Regions from separate parts of the Streptomyces sp. NPDC038707 genome, predicted to be linked through region 1. Evidence: predicted binding sites of a transcription regulator. Region 1 holds the regulator's gene; the other holds the start of a gene.
The links. The regulator HrcA, encoded in region 1, represses chaperone genes, less so after heat shock. The targets are predictions, from matches to a motif close to TTNGCACTCNGNNNNNCNGAGTGCNAA.
Positions count from the first base shown of each region.

Region 2: the regulator HrcA is predicted to act here: its motif matches at 2,186-2,212, upstream of groES (co-chaperone GroES).

Region 1 covers NZ_JBEZUP010000009.1:219,998-224,232, forward strand. Annotated here, with positions in the region: gene AB0E62_RS15475 (nitronate monooxygenase) at 1-423, opposite strand, end outside; gene dnaJ (molecular chaperone DnaJ) at 523-1,659, opposite strand; gene hrcA (heat-inducible transcriptional repressor HrcA) at 1,660-2,676, opposite strand; gene AB0E62_RS15490 (MBL fold metallo-hydrolase) at 2,838-3,560, shown strand; gene AB0E62_RS15495 (DUF3097 domain-containing protein) at 3,629-4,235, shown strand, end outside.
Region 2 covers NZ_JBEZUP010000010.1:155,002-159,236, forward strand. Annotated here, with positions in the region: gene groL (chaperonin GroEL) at 1-1,610, opposite strand, end outside; gene groES (co-chaperone GroES) at 1,730-2,038, opposite strand; gene AB0E62_RS16395 (polysaccharide deacetylase family protein) at 2,282-3,079, opposite strand; gene AB0E62_RS16400 (polysaccharide deacetylase family protein) at 3,076-4,041, opposite strand; gene AB0E62_RS16405 (methyltransferase domain-containing protein) at 4,132-4,235, shown strand, end outside.

The sequences.
Region 1 (4,235 bases):
CAGCCGCGCGAGGACCTCGCGGTCCGGCACGCCGAAGTGGAAGGAGACCACCGGGACCGGGTCGTCGAGCAGGACGGCGAGCTTGGCGTCGTAGCCGTCGTCCCGGCCGCAGTCCGTGGCGCCCAGCTCGGTCTCGTACCAGGCGGCCTCGCCGGCCAGCTGGTGGGCGTAGACCTCGACCACGCCGGACTCCGCGTGCTCGGGCTGCGGCACGAACACGTTGACGCCGAAGGGGCGGTTCGTGAGCCCGCGCAGCTGCTTGATCTCCTGGTACATCCCGTCGGCGGTCTTGTAACCGGCGGCGAGGAACCCGAGACCGCCGGCCTCGGAGACGGCGGCGGCGAGCTGCGGGACGGAGACTCCGCCCGCCATGGGGGCCTGCACGATCGGGAGGGGGAAGAGATCGGTCAGCGCGGAGGACATGACCGCATGGTGTCACGTCCTCCGGACCGGTCCGAATCGGGGCATCCCCTGGGATATCCCTGAGGCGCCCCCGACTCACCTCGGGGGCGCCTATGGGGTTCAGCGGCCGTTGAACGCGTCCTTCAGCCGGGAGAACAGGCCCTGCTGACCTGGCTGGAACTGGCCCTGGGGGCGTTCCTCGCCGCGGAGTTTGGCCAGTTCGCGCAGCAGGCGTTCCTGCTCGGGGTCCAGCTTGGTCGGGGTCTGCACCTCGACGTGCACGATCAGGTCGCCCCGGCCGCCGCCGCGCAGATGCGTGACGCCGCGGTCGTGCAGCGGGATCGACTGGCCGGACTGGGTGCCCGGCCGGATGTCGACCTCCTCCATGCCGTCCAAAGTCTCCAGCGGGACCTTGGTGCCGAGCGCCGCCGCCGTCATCGGGATGGTGACCGTGCAGTGCAGGTCGTCGCCGCGCCGCTGGAAGGTCGGGTGCGGCAGCTCGTGGATCTCGACGTACAGGTCGCCGGCCGGGCCGCCGCCGGGGCCGACCTCGCCCTCGCCCGCGAGCTGGATCCGGGTGCCGTTGTCGACACCGGCCGGGATCTTCACCGTGAGCGTGCGACGGGAGCGCACACGGCCGTCGCCGGCGCACTCCGGGCACGGGGTCGGTACGACCGTGCCGAAGCCCTGGCACTGCGGGCACGGCCGCGAGGTCATGACCTGGCCCAGGAAGGACCGGGTGACCTGCGAGACCTCGCCCCGGCCGCGGCACATGTCACACGTCTGGGCGGACGTGCCCGGAGCCGCGCCCTCGCCGTTGCAGGTGTTGCAAACGATGGCGGTGTCGACCTGGATGTCCTTGGTCGTCCCGAAGGCCGCCTCGTCCAGCTCCACCTCGATCCGGATCATCGCGTCCTGGCCGCGCCGGGTGCGCGAGCGCGGCCCGCGCTGCGACGCCGTACCGAAAAACGCGTCCATGATGTCGGAGAAGTTGCCGAAGCCGCCGGCCCCAAAGCCGCCCGCGCCGGCACCGCCGGACTGCGAGAGCGGGTCGCCGCCGAGGTCGTAGACCTGCTTCTTCTGCGGGTCCGACAGCACCTCGTAAGCGGCGTTGATCTCCTTGAACCGCTCCTGGGTCTTCGGATCCGGGTTGACGTCCGGGTGCAGCTCGCGCGCGAGCCGGCGGAACGCCTTCTTGATCTCATCCTGCGACGCGTCGCGGCGCACGCCGAGAACGGCGTAATAGTCCGTGGCCACTTACGACTCCGCCAGGATCTGTCCGACGTACCGTGCCACTGCGCGTACCGCTCCCATCGTTCCCGGGTAGTCCATGCGGGTCGGTCCGACCACGCCGAGCTTGGCAACCGCCTCGCCGCCCGAACCGTAACCGACCGACACGACGGAGGTGGAGTTGAGTCCTTCGTGGGCGTTCTCGTGGCCGATGCGCACGGTCACGCCCGGGTCCTTGGCCTCGCCGAGGAGCTTGAGGAGCACGACCTGCTCCTCCAGCGCCTCCAGGACGGGCCGGATCGTGAGGGGGAAGTCGTGTCCGAAGCGGGTGAGATTGGCGGTACCGCCGATCATCAGCCGCTCCTCGTTCTCCTCCACGAGCGTCTCCAGCAGGGTGGAGAGCACCGTGGAGACCGTACCGCGGTCCTCCGGCTCGAAGGCATCCGGGAGGTCCTCGACCAGCATCGGCACATCGGTGAACCGGCGGCCCGCGACCCTGCTGTTCAGCCGGGCCCGCAGATCCGCCAGCGAGGCCTCGCCGAACGGCGCCGGACAGTCGACCATACGCTGCTCGACCCGGCCGGTGTCGGTGATCAGCACGAGCATCACGCGCGCCGGGGCGAGCGAGAGCAGCTCCACGTGCCGGACCGTGGACCGGGTCAGCGACGGGTACTGGACGACGGCGACCTGCCGGGTCAGCTGCGCAAGCAGCCGCACCGTGCGGGCCACGACGTCGTCCAGGTCGACGGCGCCCTCCAGGAAGTTCTGGATGGCCCGCCGCTCGGGCGCGGTCATCGGCTTCACGCCCGCGAGCTTGTCCACGAACAGGCGGTACCCCTTGTCGGTGGGGATGCGCCCCGCGCTGGTGTGCGGCTGCGCGATGTACCCCTCCTCCTCCAGGGCCGCCATGTCGTTGCGGACGGTGGCCGGGGAGACGCCCAGGTTGTGCCGTTCGGTGAGCGCCTTGGAACCGACCGGCTCCTCGGTGCCCACATAGTCCTGGACGATGGCGCGCAGTACCTGAAGCCTGCGTTCACTCAGCATCCGCGCGCACCTCCAGCACGTCGTCCCTCGTCCCATCGGGTCGTCCCCCTGGCACTCCTCCCGCGCGAGTGCCAGCATTCCCCGGCCCAGTGTACGGCCGTCGGGCGCACACCGGGCAAGGTCGGGCCGCCGTACCGGGTCGTACCGCTAGCGTCGCGGGTATGACCGTGACTTGGGAAGAGCTGGGCTGGGAACGGCTGGCGGCCGGGGTGGGGCGGTGCCGGCTGCCCGGCTGGGACTGCACGGCGGGGCTGGTCATGGGCGCGGGGACGGCACTGCTCGTGGACGCCGGGTCGAGCCTGGCGGAGGGGGCCCGGCTGCGCGCGGAAGCCGGGGAACTGGCGGGCGGCCGTGTGACCCATCTCGCGCTCACCCACCCCCACTTCGACCATGTGTTCGGCGCGGCCGTGTTCGCCGGGGCGGAGGTGTACGGGGCGGTCGGCCTGGACGCGGTGTTCGCCTCCGAACGGGCGGAGCTGCGGCTGGACGCGGTGCGCAACGGGCTGCCGGTCGCCGACGCCGACGAGGCGGTGGACACGCTGGTCCCGCCCCGGCACCTGGTGTCCGGGGAGTGGACGCTGGACCTCGGCGACGGCCGCCAGGCGCTGCTGGCCAACGTGGGCCCGGGCCACACGGCCCACGACCTCGCGGTGCTGGTCCCGGGCTCCCCGGAGGTCGTCTTCTGCGGCGACCTGGTCGAGGAGTCCGGCGAGCCCCAGGCCGGCCCCGACGCGGTCCCCGCCCGCTGGCCCGACGCCCTGGACCGGCTGCTGGCGCTGGGCGGCGAGGACGCGGTGTACGTGCCGGGTCACGGGGCGGTGGTGGACGCGGCGTTCGTACGACGTCAACGGGACGAACTGGCGGCCCGGTTCGGCGTGATCTGAACGGCGTTCCGGGTCCGAGCCCGGCGTGTCGCGCTTGTCACGGCACGGCTTCTCCTATCGTCATCCGAATGCGCCAGTACTCCGCCGATCTCACCCCACCGTGGAAGAAGAAGCCGCGGCCGGCGCCGGAGGTGCCCGCCGAGCCGGGCCTGGTGGTGGAGGAGGCCGGTACCGGGTTCTGCGGGGCGGTGATCCGCTGCGAGGCGGGCACGGTCACCCTGGAGGACCGCTTCGGCAAGCACCGCGTCTTCCCCCTGGAACCCCGCGGCTTCCTGCTGGAGGGCAGGGTGGTGACGCTGGTCCGGCCGTCCTCGGCGCCGGCCCGCCCCACCCGTACGGCGTCCGGCTCGATCGCCGTCCCCCAGGCCCGCGCGCGGGTGGCCCGCGCCGGCCGCATCTACGTGGAGGGCCGGCACGACGCCGAGCTGGTCGAGAAGGTCTGGGGCGACGACCTGCGCGTCGAGGGCGTGGTCGTGGAGTACCTGGAGGGCGTGGACGACCTCCCGGCCCTCGTGGACTCCTTCGCCCCGGGCCCCGACGCCCGCCTGGGCGTCCTGGTGGACCACCTGCTGCCGGGCACCAAGGAGTGGCGGATCGCCCAGTCGGTCACCAGCGAGCACGCCCTGGTCGTCGGCCACCCGTTCATCGACATCTGGCAGGCCGTGAAGCCGTCCT
Region 2 (4,235 bases), on a different contig from region 1:
TGGCTGTGGCCCGCGGCGGCCGGCTCCTCTTCTTCCTTCTTCTCGACGACCAGGGTCTCGGTCGTGAGCAGCAGGGAGGCGATGGAGGCGGCGTTCTCCAGGGCGGAGCGGGTGACCTTGACCGGGTCGATGACGCCGGCCTTGATCAGGTCGCCGTACTCGCCGGTGGCGGCGTTGTAGCCCTGGCCCTTGTCCAGGTCCTTGACCTTGGACACGATGACGTAGCCCTCCTGGCCGGCGTTCTCGCCGATCCAGCGCAGCGGCTCGACCACGGCGTTGCGGACCACGGCGACACCGGTGGCCTCGTCGCCGGTCTTGTCGAGGTTGCCCTCGAGGACCTTGGAGGCGTGGACCAGAGCGGAGCCACCACCGGAGACGATGCCCTCCTCGACCGCGGCGCGGGTCGCGGAGATGGCGTCCTCCAGACGGTGCTTCTTCTCCTTCAGCTCCACCTCGGTGGCGGCGCCGACCTTGATCACGCACACGCCGCCGGCCAGCTTCGCGAGGCGCTCCTGGAGCTTCTCGCGGTCCCAGTCGGAGTCGGTGTTCTCGATCTCGGCCTTGATCTGGGCGACGCGGCCCTGCACGTCCTCGGACTTGCCGGCGCCGTCGACGATCGTGGTGTCGTCCTTGGTGACGGTGACACGGCGGGCGGAGCCGAGCACGTCCAGGCCGACCTGGTCGAGCTTGAGGCCGACCTCCTCGGAGATGACGGTGGCGCCGGTGAGGACGGCCATGTCCTGGAGCATCGCCTTGCGGCGGTCGCCGAAGCCGGGGGCCTTCACCGCGACGGCGTTGAAGGTGCCGCGGATCTTGTTGACGACCAGGGTCGACAGGGCCTCGCCCTCGACGTCCTCGGCGATGATCAGCAGCGGCTTGGAGGAGCCGGCCTGGATGACCTTCTCCAGCAGCGGCAGGAGGTCCGTGATGGCGGAGATCTTGCCCTGCGTGATGAGGATGTACGGCTCGTCGAGGACGGCCTCCATGCGCTCCTGGTCCGTCACGAAGTACGGCGACAGGTAGCCCTTGTCGAAGGCCATGCCCTCGGTGAAGTCCAGCTCCAGACCGAAGGTGTTGGACTCCTCGACGGTGATGACACCGTCCTTGCCGACCTTGTCCATCGCCTCGGCGATCAGCTCGCCGACCTGCTGGTCCTGGGCGGACAGCGCGGCGACGGCGGCGATGTCGGACTTCTCGTCGATCGGGCGCGCGGTGGCGAGCAGGTCCTCGGAGACGGCCTTGACGGCGGCGTCGATGCCCTTCTTCAGGGCGGCCGGGGAGGCACCGGCGGCGACGTTCTTCAGGCCCTCGCGGACCAGCGCCTGGGCGAGCACGGTGGCGGTGGTGGTGCCGTCACCCGCGATGTCGTTGGTCTTGGTCGCCACCTCCTTCACCAGCTGGGCGCCGAGGTTCTCGTACGGGTCCTCGATCTCCACCTCACGGGCGATCGTGACACCGTCGTTGGTGATGGTGGGGGCGCCGAACTTCTTGTCGATGACGACGTTGCGGCCGCGGGGGCCGATCGTCACCTTGACCGTGTCGGCAAGCTTGTTGACGCCGCGCTCAAGGGCGCGACGGGCGTCCTCGTCGAACTTCAGGATCTTCGCCATGGCAGCGGGAGCCCTCTCGGAAATCTGTGGGTGAAAAACGCCGCGCCCCGGGCGCCCGGCTTCTTGTCGATTCGCGGGGGCCAGGGGCGCAGCTTCAAGCAGAGAGTCGCTTGAGGTGATTACTTCTCGATGATCGCGAGCACGTCGCGAGCCGAGAGGACGAGGTACTCGTCGCCGTTGTACTTCACCTCGGTGCCGCCGTACTTGCTGTAGAGGACGACGTCGCCGACCTTGACGTCGAGCGGAAGGCGCTCACCGTTCTCGAACCGGCCCGGGCCCACGGCGAGGACGGCGCCCTCCTGGGGCTTCTCCTTCGCGGTGTCCGGGATGACCAGGCCAGAGGCCGTGGTCTGCTCGGCGTCCAGCGGCTGGACCACGATGCGGTCCTCGAGCGGCTTGATGGCAACCTTGGAGCTGGCGGTCGTCACGATCCGACCTCCCCCTTCGGAGATCTCACGGGGTTAACTGTCTGAGGTGGCGACCAGGTCGATCCGTCGTCGCGGGTGCCGGACCTGCCCGTCGCGTTTGTTGGCACTCTCACCTGCGGAGTGCCAGACCTGAGACTATGACCGTGATTAGCACTCGGTCAAGCGGAGTGCCAATGCCGTGCGGCGCGTCGGCGGTGAATCGGCCGTCGTGGCGTTGACCGGGGGCCCGGGGAGCCGGCTCTCCTAGAGGTAGTCCTCCAGGCGGGCCACCGTCAGGCGCCGCGCCTGGGCCGCCCTGAGGACCCGTGCCGTGCGTTCGCGCAACGGGACGTCCGCCGGCTCGCCGGAGTCCACGAGGACGATGTCGCCGGGGGCGAGGCCGCGGGTGAGGCCGGCCGGGGTGAGGGCGGTGCGCCACAGGACGACCGCGGAGATGCCGCAGTCGGCCGCGGCGCGCAGGGTGGTGGGGTCGTAGGAGCCGTGGGGCGGGCGGAACAGGCGGGGGCGGACGCCCAGGCGGGTGCGCAGCCGGTCCTGCTGGCCGCAGATCTGGGCGCGCTGGCCGGCGTACGGCAGTCCGGCCGGGGCGCGGGGGCCGACGGCGCGGTTCCCGATGCCGGCGCCGAGGGCGCGCAGGCGGGCGTAGTGGCGCCAGCCGGGGGCGGCGGCGCCGTCGGTGAGGAACAGGGTGACCGGGAGGCGCAGGTCGCGGACCATGTCGGCGAAGCGGGGGTCGCGTTCGGCGCCGTCGTCGTAGGTGAGGAAGACGACCGGGTCGCGGGTGGGGACGTGGTCGATCACCGGGGGCGGGGCGGGGGTGGCCCGGTGCAGGGCGAGCGGGCGGGCGTCGCGGACCGGGGAGCGGGCGAGCGGGCGGGTCAGGCCCCAGTGCCGGTAGGCCCGGCCGGGGCCGGTGGCGTGCGGGCGCACCCCTGCGGCGGCCTTCTTGCCGAGGCGTTCGATGGGGTCGACGGACTGGGCGCAGCCCGCCAGGAGCAGGGCCGAGGCGAGGACCGCGGCGGGGCCCCGCAGGCGCCTCACAGGTAGTCCTCCAGGCGGGCGACGGCGTAGCCCTCGCGCGTGACCTTGTCCAGGAAGCGCCGCATGTCGTCCACCATCGTGCCGTTCCAGTCGTCCCGGCCGCGGAAGTGGGTGAGGACGATGTCGCCGGGGTGCAGCCGGCGGTCCCAGTCGCGGTACTCCCAGTGGTCGACGAAGACCTCCTCGTCCCAGATGGGCGCGTACTTGATGCCGCACTCCTTGGCGGCGCGCAGGGTGTCGCCGTTGTAGTTGCCGTACGGCGGCCGGAAGACGGTGGGCGCCTTGCCGAACTGCTTCTTCATGACGGTCTGCATGCCGCAGATCTCGTCGCGCTGCTCCTCGTAGGACAGTCCGGGGAGGTAGGGGTGGGTGAGGGTGTGGTTGTTGAGGGTGACGCCCTGGGCCTGCATCCGGCGGAAGTAGCCGTAGTCGTCCTCGATGACGTAGTTGCTGAGGAACGCGGTGTACGGCACCTTCAGCTCGCTCATCATGCGCAGGAACGCCGGGTCCTTCTCGGCGCCGTCGTCGATGGTGAGGAAGACGACCTTCTGCCGGGTGGGGACGGTGGTGAAGACCGGGGGGAGGTTCTCCTCCTCCTGGCCGTCCACCTCGAAGCCGTCCCGGGGCGTGATCCGGGGTTTGCCGGCGGGCGGGGCCGGCGGGGTGAGCGGGGCCCGGTCCAGGCCCCAGCGCCGGGCGGCGGCGGCCAGCCGGGCGTGTTCGGCGGCCTCGCGGGCGCGGGGGTCCAGGGGGTGGGCGGGGCCGCCCTGCGCCGGGGCCGGGGCGGGGTCGCCGGCGCAGCCGGACAGGAGGGCGGCCAGTGCGAGGGCGGTGGCGGCCGCGGCCGTCTTCGCGACTCGTGCCCGGCTCTTGCCGTCCGTCCGCACGACCCGTGCCCGACCCTCGCCGTCCGCCTGCGCGACCCGTGCCCGACTTTTGTCATTTTGTACTACTGCTCGCATGGTGCCGGATCCTCCCAGGCCCCGGCCCGCTCCCCCGGCCGACACCGCCGCCGCGGGCGCACCATCCACCGACTGGCCCACAATGAGCCGGTGAACGACCTCGCTCTGCTCCTCACCCCCGAAGGCCGCGCCCTCCTCGACGAGGTGCGCGACACCGAGCCCGCGCGGGAACTCGCGGTGGCCACCCGGCTGCG